Regions from separate parts of the Serratia sp. CoH_134_PS_4 genome, predicted to be linked through region 2. Evidence: predicted binding sites of a transcription regulator. Region 2 holds the regulator's gene; each other region holds the start of a gene.
What was found. Region 2 encodes Fur, which represses iron uptake genes when iron is present. Its sites were predicted from a motif close to ATAATAATGAGAACNACTATCAA; they were not measured.
Positions count from the first base shown of each region.

Region 1: a site for Fur is predicted at 1,668-1,690, ahead of sufA (Fe-S cluster assembly scaffold SufA). Genes of this name have one in related genera too.
Region 3: a site for Fur is predicted at 4,110-4,132, ahead of AC2FCQ_RS06640 (isochorismate synthase). Genes of this name have one in related genera too.

Region 1 is NZ_JBXWKI010000001.1:872,055-877,270, forward strand. Features, by position in the region: gene sufB (Fe-S cluster assembly protein SufB) at 1-1,231, opposite strand, end outside; gene sufA (Fe-S cluster assembly scaffold SufA) at 1,246-1,617, opposite strand; gene AC2FCQ_RS04025 (hypothetical protein) at 2,173-2,577, shown strand; gene menI (1,4-dihydroxy-2-naphthoyl-CoA hydrolase) at 2,629-3,045, opposite strand; gene ydiJ (D-2-hydroxyglutarate dehydrogenase YdiJ) at 3,042-5,216, opposite strand, start outside.
Region 2 is NZ_JBXWKI010000004.1:43,159-48,374, reverse strand. Features, by position in the region: gene AC2FCQ_RS08560 (glycosyltransferase) at 1-1,024, shown strand, start outside; gene fur (ferric iron uptake transcriptional regulator) at 1,231-1,677, opposite strand; gene fldA (flavodoxin FldA) at 1,998-2,537, opposite strand; gene ybfE (LexA regulated protein) at 2,766-3,053, opposite strand; gene ybfF (esterase) at 3,345-4,118, opposite strand; gene seqA (replication initiation negative regulator SeqA) at 4,400-4,939, shown strand; gene pgm (phosphoglucomutase (alpha-D-glucose-1,6-bisphosphate-dependent)) at 5,017-5,216, shown strand, end outside.
Region 3 is NZ_JBXWKI010000002.1:279,334-284,549, forward strand. Features, by position in the region: gene dhbA (2,3-dihydro-2,3-dihydroxybenzoate dehydrogenase) at 1-371, opposite strand, end outside; gene AC2FCQ_RS06630 (isochorismatase) at 371-1,225, opposite strand; gene AC2FCQ_RS06635 ((2,3-dihydroxybenzoyl)adenylate synthase) at 1,229-2,857, opposite strand; gene AC2FCQ_RS06640 (isochorismate synthase) at 2,866-4,074, opposite strand; gene fepB (Fe2+-enterobactin ABC transporter substrate-binding protein) at 4,273-5,216, shown strand, end outside.

The DNA of each region.
Region 1 (5,216 bases), on a different contig from region 2:
TCGAGTCGCATTGGGTAAAGTTACGCGCGTTTTCTGCCCCCGGCAGGATCTTCACCAGGCCACGGTAGGTATTCTCGCTATGTCCGGCAGAGATACCTTTGGCGATGATGGTTGAACGGGTATTTTTGCCGATGTGGATCATCTTGGTGCCGGTGTCGGCCTGCTGATGGCCGCTGGTCAGGGCTACCGAGAAGAACTCACCGATAGAATTATCCCCCTGCAGGATCACGCTAGGGTATTTCCAGGTGATTGCCGAGCCGGTTTCCGACTGAGTCCATGACATTTTTGAACCTGCGCCTTCACACAATGCGCGCTTGGTCACAAAGTTCAGGATGCCTCCCTTGCTGTCACCGCCAGAGAACCAGTTCTGCACTGTCGAATATTTCACTTCGGCATCCTTGTGCAGGATCACTTCTACCACCGCGGCATGCAGTTGGTAACTGTCGCGTACCGGCGCCGAACAGCCTTCGATGTAGCTGACATAACTGCCCTCATCGGCGATCAGTATGGTGCGTTCGAACTGACCGGTTTTAGCGGCATTGATACGGAAATACGTCGACAGTTCCATTGGGCAACGTACGCCCTTCGGCACATAGACAAAGGTCCCGTCGGAAGCCACCGCTGCGTTCAGTGCGGCGAAGAAATTGTCGTTGGACGGTACGACGCGACCGAGGTATTTACGCACCAGATCCGGGTATTCGTGTATGGCCTCACCGAACGAGCAGAAAATGACCCCGCTTTCCGCCAACTTTTCGCGGTAGGTCGTCGAGACAGAGACAGAGTCAAAAATCGCATCGACCGCGACTTCACTGCCTTCGCGCACAGGGACGCCGAGTTGGTTAAACGCCAACTCAACCTCGTTGGTCAGGTAGTTGTTATCGGTCGGTGCGCCCGGTTGCTGTTCTGCGCCCGGCTGGGATCCACAGGCATCGTCACAACTGCCACAGGAGGGCGCGGAGTAATAGCTGTAGTCCTGGTAGTTCAGCCGATCGTAGTTCGCTTTCAGCCAGTGTGGCTCTTCCATTTGCAGCCAGGCACGGTAGGCTTCAAGGCGGAACTCCAGCATCCACTCAGGTTCATTACGCTTGGCCGAGATGGCGCGCACCACGTCTTCATTGATGCCCTTCGCTAACTCATCGGTGGCCAGTTGGGTAAAAAAACCTTCTTTGTAGCGACCTTCGCTGACCCAAGCCTGCACTTCATTAGGCATTTCTACATTGCTTCGTGTCATGTTGATTGCATCGCTCAAACGCCAAAACTCTCGCCGCACCCGCAGGCATGCTGAGCTTTAGGGTTATTAAATTTGAATATCTGATTCAGCCCTTCACGGACAAAATCTACCGTGGTGCCATCGATAAACGGCATGGCTTTCAACGGCACATACAGTTTGGCGCCATCACGCTCAAACAGCAGGTCGTCGTCAGCAGGAGCACGGGTGAGATCCAGCACATAGGCAAACCCGGCGCAGCCTGACTGCTTGACCCCGAGTTGCAGCCCCTTCACCTGTGGATCCTGCTGCATTAGTTTCGTTATTTGTTGTACGGCGTTGTCACTGAGCAAAATGCCTTGCCAGACATTTTCGTCCAGAGAAAAAGTGCCGACATTTTCCGTTTGCATATGGCCTACCTCACACTCGTGTTTTACCACAGCCAATCTGGGTTGCTACTATGTTAGTGATAACGATTATCACTTCAACCGTTTGTTTTGCGGGGTTATCCGCCAAAAGCCCGGATTTTTGCTTTGGCATGCGGCAACTGCGTGGGACAGTCAGCGCGTCTGGCGCTGCCGGTCGGAAATGGAATCATTTTATCCTTATGAATTTACTGTACATCCTGTCATACCATGCCCCTTACCCGCTGGCGCGAAGGCTTTACAGAACCGGGCTTTTTATGTCGATTTAAACATTCATAGAAAATACCTATTTCTGAATTTTGTCTGTCTCAAAAATGCGTTTATCGACAATTAACGGCTTTTCCCCCTCTTTTGCCTTTCCGTCCGTCCCAACAAAAGCGGCAATCTCTGATTAAAGTTTAGTCGCTACTGACTATGTTGGGGTGCTGTCCCCCCAATGCATCCCCTGCTGGCGATAAAAATTTCAACAGAATGATTGATCACGAACGCACCAATAAATATGATAATGATTATCATTCAATTCTAATTGAGCACGGGCAAATGAATATCTCGATGAATGCGTGGCTGCTGGGCAAAATTGATGACTATAAATTCAGCGTGCGCGACGCTACGGTAGATTTCTACATGGCAGAGGCGTCGCTTAAACGGCCGGAGTGCAATATCAACCATCTGAAACGCTACAACAGTGTCAGCCTGAATATGGCCAATCTGTGTCTGGAAAACGGTGATGATGAAAGCTATCTGCACGCGTTGAGCAAACTGCATAACCGGCTGATCGTAGAGATCAACAACCCACAGCGTTGTCAGCTGTTCCGGGTTCAGAGCTATCATTTTGCCCGTCATACTCTGACCTTAATCTGTCAAAAATATGCAATGGAAGGCACTTGGGAGAAGGCCAATGCCTTCCAGAAAGACTTCGTTAAGCGGGTGCCCTTTCAGTTATGAACGGGCTGAATGGCAAAAATACCCGCAGGTAAGGCTACCTGCGGGGTAAACCTAGTCGATAACGGCCGTAGTCAGGCGTGAAGTGCAGCACAGGCGATCGCGTGAATCGAAGATTTCTATCTGCCACACCTGATGGCGACGCCCCACATGCAACGCCCGACACACGCCGCGCACCTGGCCTTCAAATACCGCACGCAGATGGTTGGCGTTGATTTCCAACCCCACCACTTTCTGTTCCCCTTCGCTACACAGGTAACCGGCCATCGACCCCATCGATTCTGCCAGCACTACCGATGCACCACCGTGCAACAGGCCAAATGGCTGCCGGGTACGCTGATCAACCGGCATGGTCGCTTCGAGATAATCGTCCTCCAGTCGGGTAAATTGGATCCCCACATGACTGACCATACATCCTTCACCGGCCTGGTTTAGTTGCTCCAGCGTCGTCTCTCGTTTCCACAGTTTCACTCAATCATCTCCAGAAGTGCCTGTAATGGGTGTCGTACACCGTTACCCTCAATACGTTTGACCTGGCTGCGACAGGAATAGCCGGTCGCCAGACAACGTTGCCGCGGCAGACGTTGTAATGCCTGATGCCAGGATAGCTCATAAATCCCGAGCGAATTCTCCAGGTTCTTTACTTCATGCCCGTAAGTTCCCGCCATGCCGCAGCAACCGACGCTGACGTTTTCCAGCCTGGCCCCAAAGCGTGCAAAGATGGACGCCCAATGTTGGCCGCTGGCAGGCAAGGCCGTGGTTTCCGTACAGTGACCGAACAAATACCAGGCTTCGCCCGTCGCAGGCTGTTCTGCACGTTCAGCCAAGCGCTGCTGCAACCACTCGTGCACCAGTTGTACCTGGAAATCCCCGCGGGCCTCACCGAGGATCTCGTTATATTCGTCGCGATAGCACAACACCAACGCCGGATCGACACCCACCAGCGGCATGCCAAGCTTTGCCACTCGGTTAAGAAAATCAGCTGTCTTGCGCGCGGTGCGGGCAAATCGTGTCAGAAAACCTTTGATATGTTGGGCTTTCCCGTTCGGTGAGAACGGCAACAGCACAGGACGGTAACCGAGCTTTTCCACCAGCCGTACAAAATCCGCCACCACTTTGGCGTCGTAATAGCTGGTAAAGGGATCCTGAACGATCAGGACATACTGTTCGCGCTTTTCTACGCTCAGCGCTTCAAGCTGCTCCAGCGTCATGGTCATGGCACCATGACCTGAAAGTTGCTGGCGCAGCGTCGGGCTGGAAAGCATCGGCAAATCAACCATGCCAATCGTGTTACGGCTCAATTCACGAACCCAGGGCTGGCGGAAAAAGAAGTTGAACACTTTCGGCGCTTTCGCCATCAGCGGCGTGTAGCTCTCGACCCCTGCGACCATATAGTCGCGTGCCGGCCGCAAATAGCGCGTGTGGTATAGCTGCAGGAAGCGCGAACGGAAGCCCGGCACGTCAATTTTGATCGGGCACTGGGTAGAACAGGCTTTACAGGCCAGACAACCGGACATGGCCTCTTTCACTTCATGGGAGAAATCATATTCGCCTTTGCCGGCGTACCAACTGTTGCGCGTTTTCTCTATCAGAGCCCGGAAACTGAGACGTTGTTGTGGCAGCTGTTTCTCCAGCACCAGCGGATCGACGCCCTGCTCTGAAAGCAGACGTAACCATTCACGTACCAACGCCGCCCGACCTTTGGGTGAATGAATACGGCTACCGGTGATCTTCATCGACGGGCACATTGGGCTGCGTACATCAAAATTGAAGCACAAACCATTGCCGTTACATTCCATCGCGCCACGGAACGAGGTGCGTACCTCTACCGGGATAAGGCGATCAAGCGTGCCACGCTTGGCGGCATCAACTTTCATCATCGGCGCATCGACACCTAATGGCGGGCATATTTTACCGGGGTTGAGACGGTTGTTCGGATCAAACGCGGCCTTAATACGCCGCAGTTCCAGGAACAGCTGATCACCGAAGAATTCAGGGCTGTATTCAGCGCGGAACCCTTTGCCATGTTCCCCCCACAGCAACCCACCATATTTGGCCGTCAGCGCCACCACCTGGTCAGAAAGCTGTTTCATCAACACTTCCTGCTGTGGGTCACACATATCGAGTGCAGGGCGTACATGTAATACGCCAGCATCCACATGGCCAAACATGCCATAGCTCAGGTTATGGCTGTCCAACAACTGGCGGAACTCGACGATGTAATCGGCCAGATGCTGCGGCGGCACACAGGTGTCTTCGGCAAACGGAATAGGTTTAGCGCGCCCTTTGGCGTTGCCTAATAGCCCGACAGCCTTTTTACGCATGTTATAAATTCGTTCAATGCCGGCCAGATCCCCACAGATCTGATAGCCGATCACACCGCCCTGCTTTTCGGTGATCAATTCGTCCAGCCGCTGACAGAGATCCTCCATCTGCCGATCGATCAACACGTTGTCATCCCCGGCAAACTCGACGATGTTAAGACCAAGCATTTCTTTATCTGGCACGTTGGTGATTAATTCATTCACCGAATGCCAGACAATATCTTCACGAGCCAGATTCAGGACCTTGGAATCGATGGTTTCAACCGACAGAGCCTTGGCATCCACCATGAACGGGGCATTGCGCAGTGCAGAATCAAA
Region 2 (5,216 bases):
CCACGATCGTTTTTGCCAGATGCATGGTGTTTTGTATGACGCAACCCCACAGGCGGTAACCTGCGGTATTCGCGGTATGCGGCTGCTGGAAGATGTGATCACCAATGTGCGGCTACCGTTGTCGCAAGAAGAAGAGCAGAGCTACCAGCAATGTGTTAGCCGGTTGGAAAATCTGGATTGGCAGCTTGAGCAGCCGCTGGATTTGGCACGCTATGCGGAAATATTTACCGTTGATGAAGTACCTCGCATGGCCTATCCGGCGCAGATTCGGTCCGACATCGATCATTACCACTACTATTCGGTGCTTTCTCATGATCAGCGGCTTGATCGGGTAAACCAGCTTTTTGGGGAGTACCTGATTGCCGACAACCGGCGGCAGATAGCGGCTGGGCATTACTGGCGTTCTGCCCAGGGGGTGGGGGAGGCTGTGCCGCCTGAACCGCGGGGAACGTTGCATTTCATGGCGGGACGGCAGGTGGGTGAAGCGGATAAGACCCGCATGGCAAAGCTGATTTTTAGCACGAGCTACCTGGAATACTGTTCCGTTGGCAATCGTGCTGGGCTGGATCTGGTGTCTTTGCAGCAGGCGCAAAATATCGAACCTTACCTGGATCTGATCACCGTGGCTTACGATCGGCGCGGAGAGTTTATCGGTTTTTTCAATGCGGCGACCGTCAGTGAACTGTATGCCATAGACACGGACTACCTTTATCGCGATGAAATGAAACCTCTTGATGAGGCTTACGACAGCTTTGTGCAAAGCCACTGTGTCGCTGACGATTATTTTGTCTGTAGCTTGGCGATTGAGAGCCAATTTCGGGGGCTGGGGTATTTTAACCAAATGTTTGCCTTGATTCAGCTACAGGCGGATCAACGCCAGGCGAAAAACATCGCGCTGTGCGTCTGGCAAAGTAGTGATGCCTGCAAAATGTATTTGAACAAGGGGTTCCGTATTCGTGGTGTGTTCGACCAAGCCAAGGCAATGTTTTTTGATCGGCTGCTCTTTCTTGAATATGCATTGTAACGAGTTTACTCATCCGCGTGTCGGCGGGGGAGTTGACGTTGAAGTGGGTGTAAGTGGGAAGTGAGAAGTACCGTGGAGAAGTGCCGCTGCAATTGTTGTCATTTAGCTATGATCTTTCCCCGGGCCTGTCCGGGGATTTTTTTATCTATTTGCTTCAGGCATAAAAAAACCGCCGTTAAGGCGGTTCTCAATGCCGGTTAAGGGCATTATTTTTTGTCGTGCAGAGTGTCGTCTTCGCGGCAGTCACCCGTTTCACAGTGGCCGTACAGGTACAGGCTGTGGTTGGTGAGCTTGATGCCGTGTTGTTTGGCGATATCACGCTGACGCACTTCGATAGATTCATCGCTGAATTCGATCACTTTGCCACAATCCAGGCAAATCAGGTGGTCGTGATGATGTTGCTGGGTCAGTTCGAACACGGACTTGCCGCCTTCGAAGTTGTGACGAGTCACAATGCCTGCATCATCAAATTGGTTCAGTACGCGGTAAACCGTAGCCAGGCCAATTTCTTCGCCCATATCTATCAGTTTTTTGTACAGATCTTCCGCACTGACGTGATGGCATTCCGGATTTTGCAGTACTTCCAGGATTTTGAGTCGCGGAAGCGTGACTTTTAAGCCGGCCTTCTTCAATGCGGTGTTGTTGTCAGTCATGCGGATTCAGTCCTGTTACTATGCTAATCAAGTTGAGGCGTTCTCGCCTGTGGCATCGGTCGGCACAAAGTGTTAATTGCGTCTCATTATAGAACCGGTTGGCCTAAATAGAAACCGCCGGTTGTTAACAAAGATATAATTGCACTATTGCATGTTGCACACGCAACGTCTTGATGGATGGGATAAACCGATATCTCAGTCTACCTTGACGATGTGAGAAGTTACAAATGTGTATCTTCTATTGCAGTAATCCGTACTGCCGATGACGGCCCTGCCGGCAACACTATGCACTTTGCAGGGCTTTTGTTCAACCTTTGGCGTTACCCGACGATCTCGGCCAGGCTCAACTCTTCGACGATTTGTTTTACCCAACCTTCGACACGTTCATTGGTCAGTTCTGGCTGGCGATCTTCGTCAATGGCGAGACCGATGAAGTGGCTGTCACTCGCCAGGCCTTTCGACGCTTCGAAGTGGTAACCTTTGGTTGGCCAGTGGCCTACAATGGCGGCGCCACGTGGTTCAATGATGTCGCGGATAGTCCCCATCGCATCACAGAAATATTCTGCATAGTCTTCTTGGTCGCCACAGCCAAACAGCGCAACCAGCTTGCCGTTGAAGTCGATCTCTTCCAGCGTTGGGAAGAAGTCATCCCAGTCACACTGGGCTTCGCCGTAGTACCATGTCGGGATACCGAGCAACAGAATATCGAAACCTTCCAGGTCTTCTTTGCTGCTTTTGGCGATGTCGTGAATTTCGCAAACATCGTCGCCAAACTGTTGCTTAAGAATTTTCTGGATCATCTTGGCAATGTTTTCGGTATTGCCAGTGTCGCTGCCAAAGAAAATGCCTACATTAGCCATATCGCGTATAACCTTTAAATTCAATAAATTGCATTACACGATGTTAGCGCTGACCACGATAACACCGATTAAAATGATGCCATAGCAAGGGAAACCCTTACCGGTAATTGCGTATCATGCCAGAAATTTACCCCGGGGTTTTATCACGTTTATGCGATACCGGGTGGAATAAAACGATGTTGATCGGGCGTCATCCTTAACGCCGCGCCGCACGTGCGGCTGCAATGATCAATGTTCTGGCTGGTCGTCTGCCAGTTGCGCCAACAGCATTTGCTCAATAAGCTCGCTGCGACTGATATTACGCTGTTCCGCCAATTTGTTCAGGGCGTCCACCGCATCCGCGTTGATCTTCAGTTCCACACGCCGTAAGCCACGGACTTTATCGCGTCGAAGCTGATTACGCTTATTGATTCTAAGCTGTTCATCTCTGGATAGCGGGTTGGTTTTCGGGCGCCCCGGACGGCGTTCATCTGCGAACAGATCCAGCGTCGTGCGATCCGTTTGTTCTTTTGCCATAGGTAGCGGTACTGCAAGGGAGTTTGCATCAAAAAGCGCGTAAACGCTTCTGGATGGTTCGGTTAACACACTTCGGGCCAATAAACCCTAACCCAAATTCACCCCCAGCCCGGCGCTATTGAACACGCTTAGCACGGCGGCAAAATTATAGCGCGCCATATTACCCCAGCAGATGGAGCGACGACAATGTTTAACTGAGCCGAAAACGCGCTAAGCCGTTATCTTTAGCGCGTTTTTTCACCAGATGGCCGTTTTAGGGAGGATTCCTTCTCTGACAAGGGGGCAATTGGCTCAGGCTTCGCCGAGAAAACGATGAATGGCACGTAACACGGCTTCTGGTTTTTCTGCATGAACCCAGTGCCCAGTGCCTGCAACCACGTGTGCACGTGCCTGTGGGAATTGACGGGCGATATCGGCGCGGTAGCTATCTTGTACATAGGGCGACAGCCCACCACGAATGAACAGCGTCGGGTGCGGCCAGGCGGGGACTTCCTGCCAGCCGGTGATATTTTCATATTGATCGATCAGCGCCGGCAGGTTGAAACGCCATTGGCCCTGATGGAATGACTTCAACAAGAACTGGATCACACCTTCTTCATCCAGATAGCTGCGCATCAACTCCGCAGCCTGTTGGCGCTGCGTGATGCCGGCTGCGCTGACGGCTTGTAACGCGGCAAAAATTTCGTCGTGGCGGCGAACGTGATAGTCCACCGGTGCAACGTCAATAATGATCAGTTTCTCCACTCGCTCTGGCGCGATGGCCGTCAGTGCCATCGCCGCTTTACCGCCCATTGAATGGCCGATAACAATGACCTTCTCCAGATGCAAATCATCCAGCAACGCCAGCAGATCCTGGGCCATTTCCGGGTAGGTCATTACCGCTGAGCGTGGCGACAGGCCGTGGTTACGCAAATCGACTTTAATCACGCTGTGCTGTTGGTTCAGGTCGCGCGCCAGGACGCCCAGATTGTCCAGATTGCCGAATAGCCCGTGGATCAGCATGACCGGCAACGCTGCGGACTCGGTTGCCAGCAATTGATAATGTAATTTCATGGTGAAGTTCATACTGAGAGAGATTCAGATTAGGTTATCATGATTAAAACACCGGATGAACATACCCGTTGCCGTGCTGCCGCTTGAAATCCATGGGGTATAACGCGGATTTTTCATGGTAAGGTGCGGGTTTGGCAACGTGGATGCTGGGCGGACTCTAGGTAATAGTCTGCTTTTGCCGTGTCGGGACACATTGTTATGTTCGCTCCCGCGCTTTTAACCTTATAATCCCATGGCTTGAATGCAGGATCTGGCTTCAGGTTCTAAGTAGAAAAAAACAGTACTGGATAAAGATGAAAACTATTGAAGTCGACGAAGAGCTTTACCGTTATATTGCCAGCCACACGCAACATATTGGTGAGAGCGCGTCCGATATTTTGCGCCGTATGTTGAAATTTACCGCCGGTCAGCCCTTGCGCGCTGCGCCAGTTGCCAGCGCACAGAGCGCCGAGCAGGACAAAATTGTTGCTGCTCCGCGACCGCGCGATCGCGTGCGTGCCGTGCGCGAACTGCTGTTGTCGGATGAGTATGCCGAGCAGAGCAAAGCGGTGAATCGTTTTATGCTGGTACTATCCACCCTGTATACCCTCGATGCGGCCGGTTTTGCCACCGCAACTGAAGCGTTGCACGGCCGTACCCGCACCTATTTTGCAGGCGATCAGCAAACCCTGTTGGCGAATGGAACGCACACCAAGCCGAAGCACGTTCCGGGCACGCCTTATTGGGTGATCACCAATACCAATACCGGTCGCAAACGCAGCATGGTGGAGCACATCATGCAGGCTATGCAGTTCCCAGCGGAACTGACAGATAAAGTTTGCGGCACTATCTAATTTAGCGAACAGCCCGTCATGGTGGCCGTGAGCGACATATTGCCAGGCCGCTGGACAGGGATTAGGGAGATATGTCGATGGCGAATAACCCACGTGCCGGGCAGCCGGCTCAGCAAAGCGATTTGATCAACGTAGCCCAGCTGACGTCGCAGTACTATGTACTGCAACCGGAAGCGGGCAACGCCGCACATGCGGTGAAGTTCGGGACCTCAGGCCATCGTGGCAGCGCTCAGCGCCACAGCTTCAATGAAGCCCATATTCTCGCTATCGCGCAGGC
Region 3 (5,216 bases), on a different contig from region 2:
CGGCGGAACACCGGCAAGGCATGGCGGAACATATTGAATGCCCCACCCGCATTGACAGCCAGACAAGCCAGCCAATCTGCAGCGCTGGTTTCATCCGTCAGCCCCATACGCAGTATACCCGCCCCATTCACCAGCACGTCTAATTCACCCTGCTCAGCCAACAAACGTCCGCACACAAGATCGACTGCATCACTGTCGGCGATATCCAGTACTTCGGTACGGAAGGCATATTCCGGCTCGCCAAAGTGCTTATCAAAACCAATCACCTCGGCACCGGCCCGCATAAAGGCTAACGCCGTTTCCAAACCAATCCCGGCCCCTGCACCAGTGACCCAGACGCGTTTACCTGCAAAATCGCCCGGTTGCGCCATCAGGCTTTCCCCTCTGACAACAGCGCCCACCAGCCATCAATGCTCGGGTTCTTGGCCAGGGCGATAAAATCGATATCGCCACGGATTTTACGCCAGCGCGCGGCAAGCTCCATAATGCGCACCGAATCCAAACCGTAGTCGATCAGGTTTTCGTCGTCACCCATGTCCTCGCTGTCTTCGTCGAGGAAAGGCATGATTTGCTGACGCAGTGCCGCCTTACTGGCGATACCTGGCAACAGTTCGGCGGTCGTTACCACACGGCCACAACGGCCTGCGGTATAGCGCAACGCCATAAGATGCTCTTCACGAGAGAAGTCGGCCAGGCCGTCAGCCACCATAAACGGCTGAATATTGCGCATGAAGGCATCAATCGCCGTGGTCATACAACCGATATGCGCGTACACACCGCAGATAATCAACTGATCGCGGCCTGATTCCTGCAGAATGTCCTGCAATGGTGAGCGGTGGAAAGCACTGTAGCGCCACTTCACCAATACAGTATCGTCGTCTTCCGGCGCCAACGCGGCAACCACCGCCTGCTGTTCCGGATGTTTATTCAAACCCGGTCCCCACATGTCATTGAGCAAAGCGCGATCTTCATCGCTTTGCTGGTTCGGTTGGGCGGTATAGAACACCGGGATCCCCTGTGACTTGCAGTAACGGCGCAGGTTGGCAATGTTCTCCACCACCTGTTTGATCAACGGGCTGTCTTCGCCCCAGAAATTCAGAAAATACTGCTGCATGTCGTGGATCAGCAGTGCAGCGCGCTGCGGTTCCACCGCCCAGGTCACTTTGTTGGTTGGCAGCTCAGCCTGAGTCGGCAACGCGTAATCATTAAGTTTTGGAATGGCCATGACTTATTCTCCCTGGACCAGAGTCAGTTGTTGCGCTTCCAGGCGTTGGCGCAACAGTTTTTTATCCACTTTGCCAACCGGGGTGAGCGGCAGCGTATCAACCTGTATAAAACGGTCGGGTAATTTGAATTCGGCCACGCCCTCGGCGCGTAAATGGCGACGCAGCACGACCGGTTTCAGTGCCGTGGTGGCGATAATATAGGCGCAGCTTTTTTCGCCCATCAGCTCATCCGGCATCGATACCAGCGCCGCATTGATCACTTCCGGATGACGCAACAGCAGATTTTCGATTTCCTCGGCGGCGATCTTTTCCCCGCCGCGGTTGATCTGATCTTTCTGTCGCCCTTCAACCTTCACATAGCCGTCTTCAGTCAGGCTGATCAGATCGCCGGAACAGTAAAACCCGTCGAGATCAAAAGCCGCCGCGTTATGCTCCGGGCTTTGGTAATAACCGCGGAAGGTATAGGGCCCACGGGTCATGAGACGCCCGGTTTCCCCTACCGGCAGCGGGTTGCCATCATCATCGGCCACCCATAACTCGTCATCCGGTGACATTGGGCAGCCCTGGGTCGTCAGAATATGCCGGTCGTCATCATCCAGCCGGGTGTAATTCACCAGGCCTTCCGCCATACCGAACACCTGCTGTAACTGACAGCCGATTTCCGCAGGAATACGCGCCGCCAGCGTTTCCCCCAGCTTGGCACCGCCCACCTGCAGCAGCTTAAGGCTGGTCAGTTGTTGGCAACCGCCCCACTCTTCAATAGCCTGCAGCCACAGCGTCACCGCCGGCGGTACGAGCGCCGTCACATTAATCTGATGCTGTTCGATCAGTCGGAAGCATTGTCCGGCATCGGGATCGCTGGCAAACACCACCAACCCGGCACCATAGAAAACCCCCAGGACACCCGGCGAGCTCATTGGGTAGTTATGCGCAACCGGCAATGCGCACAGGTAGCGAGTATCCACGTCGAAATGACAGATCTCCACGCTACGGCGGATGCTGTAATAGTAATCATTGTGGGTGCGTGGAATGAGCTTTGGCGTCCCGGTGCTGCCACCAGACAGTTGGAAAAATGCCACCTGGTCTGCCGGGGTTGGCGCAGCAACAAAATCACCGCTGTCCTCTTCCAGCCAGGCTGACAGTGACAGTTCGCCCCCCTCCTGGCTACGCAACCCCACCACACGCAAGGAAGGATGCTCGGCACGGAACGCCGTCAGGAATTCGTCGTTACCAAACAGAGCATGCTGACGGTCGGCAATCAGTAATGCCGGTTTGATCTGCGCAGCATATGCATTTAGCTCGTTGCGTTGATGACTGAACAATGCGTTTACGGGCACAACACCCATTTTCAGCAACGCAAAAAACGTCACATAGAACTCGACCACGTTACCCAGCTGTACCAACGCGGTATCGCCGCTTTGCATGCCCCGGCGCTGAAGGGCGGCAGCCAGCCGATCGGAAAGCTGGTTAAGCTGGCGATAGCTCAGGCTACGTTGTGGGTCGATCAACGCGATGGCGTCATTTTTAGCCTGATGAGTGACGATGTCGGTCAATGGCCTATCGGTCCAATATCCGCGTTCACGATAACGACGGGCTAAATCATCAGGCCAGGGGGTAAAAGCAATACTCATGGGAATGTCTATCCTTGGTTCAGGCCAAACGCCCGCGAAATGGTACTGAGTTTGGTGCCGGTTTCATGCCATTCAGATTCCGGCGAAGAGTCTTGCACTATGCCGGCACCGGCAAACAGTCGCACCTGGTTGCCCTGCACCGTGCCGCAACGAATCGTGACCACCCACTCACCGTTACCTTCAGCATCACACCAGCCGACAATCCCGCCAAACAGGCCGCGATCAAAGGGTTCAAGTTGTTTAATCACCTGGTGTGCCAATGCCGTCGGCGTACCGCACAGCGCAGGCGTCGGGTGCAGCAGGCAGGCCAGCGAGAGCGCATTCTCCGCACGGCTGGTTGCCTCACCGTCGATCGGTGTGGACAGGTGCCACAGCGTGGTGGTGCTCAATAATTCTGGCGTGGTTGGGATATTCAGATAGCTGCAGCGTTCTGTAAGCACCTGCCGCATCCCTTCGGTGACAAACTGGTGCTCATAGCGATCTTTTTCTGATACCAACAGCTGTTGACTGATCTCGCGATCTCGCTGTGGATCGGCATGGCGTCGAGCGGATCCTGCCAATGGGTTAGAGAAAAATTGAGCGCCGGACTTACGTAGCAGAAGTTCTGGGCTAGCGCCCAGCAATGCCCCCTGCTCCAGCGGTACGTGGAAGTGGAAACCATGCGGGTTCTGGGCGATGATACGCGCCATCAACGCCTGGCGGTCCACCGGCTCACGCGTTTCAATCTCCAGCAGACGCGACAGGACCACTTTATCCAACTGGTCGCCTTTGGTCGCCTCTACCGCATCCGCCACCATTTGCATGAAGGGTTGCTGGGCAGGCACTTCTCTTTGCCGGGTAATCTCCGGCAAAGCGTCCTGTGGGGATGTCACGCTGGCCAAAAAGGCATCGCGTTCAAACCATTGGGTGCGCTGGGGAATAAACAGCGCTGAGGGTTGATGAGTGTCAAAAGGGATCGCACCGCACAAAACCGGGTTCTTAACTCCCGCCAGTTTGGCCTCGGCAAACGCATGCTGCACCGCCTGTTGGAATTCGCCATTCAATTGGTCGCCATCCAGGGCCGGCAGCGTGATTTTGGCGAAGCAGCCTTGCGTGCTCAGGCTACGGAAAGGAGAGGTAAAGAAAAAGCCGGAAGTCGGCGACACACCTGCGACAGGCTGTTCGCTGCCCTTGCTTTGTGGCTTCTTCTGCCCGGTACCCTTTGCTGTCACACTCATCGGTTCTCCCTTTCGTATCATTAACAATAACCTGTATAATAATGATTATCATTTGTATTGAATCGCGTTAAATTACCCTCGTGAATATGCTATGTCAATAAATGTAAACAGTTCTTCCAATCATAATCATGATATAAAACCAGCAGCTTTAATTATATAAATGATAAGTATTACTATTTAACGTCTGAGGAATGCTTTATGAAGAAGAATCTGCTCATCAGCCTGGCGCTATTTGGCATGATGGCTATCGGTGCAGCCCATGCCGCAGACGCTGGCTGGCCGCGTAAAATTGAAACGTCACACGGCGTGGTGACGCTCGCACAGCCCCCTGCCCGTATCGTTTCCACCAGCGTTACCGTTACCGGCACCCTGTTGGCGATCGACGCGCCGGTGGTCGCCAGTGGTGCCACTACGCCCGGCAGCCGTCTGGCTGATTCACAGGGCTTCTTCCACCAGTGGAGCGCTATTGCGGCGCAACGCGGCGTTAAACGCCTGTACATTGGTGAACCCAACGCCGAGGCCATCGCCGGTGAAGCCCCGGACCTGATCATTATTTCAGCAACCGGTGCCGATTCCGCCCTGCGCTTGTACGATCAACTCTCCGCCATTGCCCCGGTGTTGGTCGTCAATTACGACGACAAAAGCTGGCAGGCGTTGGCGACTCAATTGGGTCAGGCCACTGGGCACGAAGCCCAGGCACAAAAAGTCGTCAGTGATTTCGATGCCCGCGAGAAATCGCTGAAACAGCGTATGACCCTGCCGGAACAACCCGTCTCCGCCTTGGTATTCAGCGCCGACGGTAAGTCTGCCAATCTATGGACCGCTGAATCTTCCCAGGGCCAAATGCTCAAGCAGCTTGGTTTTACGCTGGCCGTCCCACCCGCCAAGCTGAACAACAGCCGCAGCATGGGAATGCGCAAAGACATTATTCAACTTAGTGGAGAGAACCTGGCGGAAGGCCTGAACGGCCAGACGCTGATGCTATTTGCCAACAACGACAGTGACGCGCAGCGGCTGATGGCGAATCCTTTCCTGGCTCATCTGCCGGCAGTGCAACACAAGCGGGTTTATGCTCTGGGGAATGATACTTTCCGACTGGATTATTACAGCGCCAGCAATCTGCTGACGCTGTTGGAAAAACA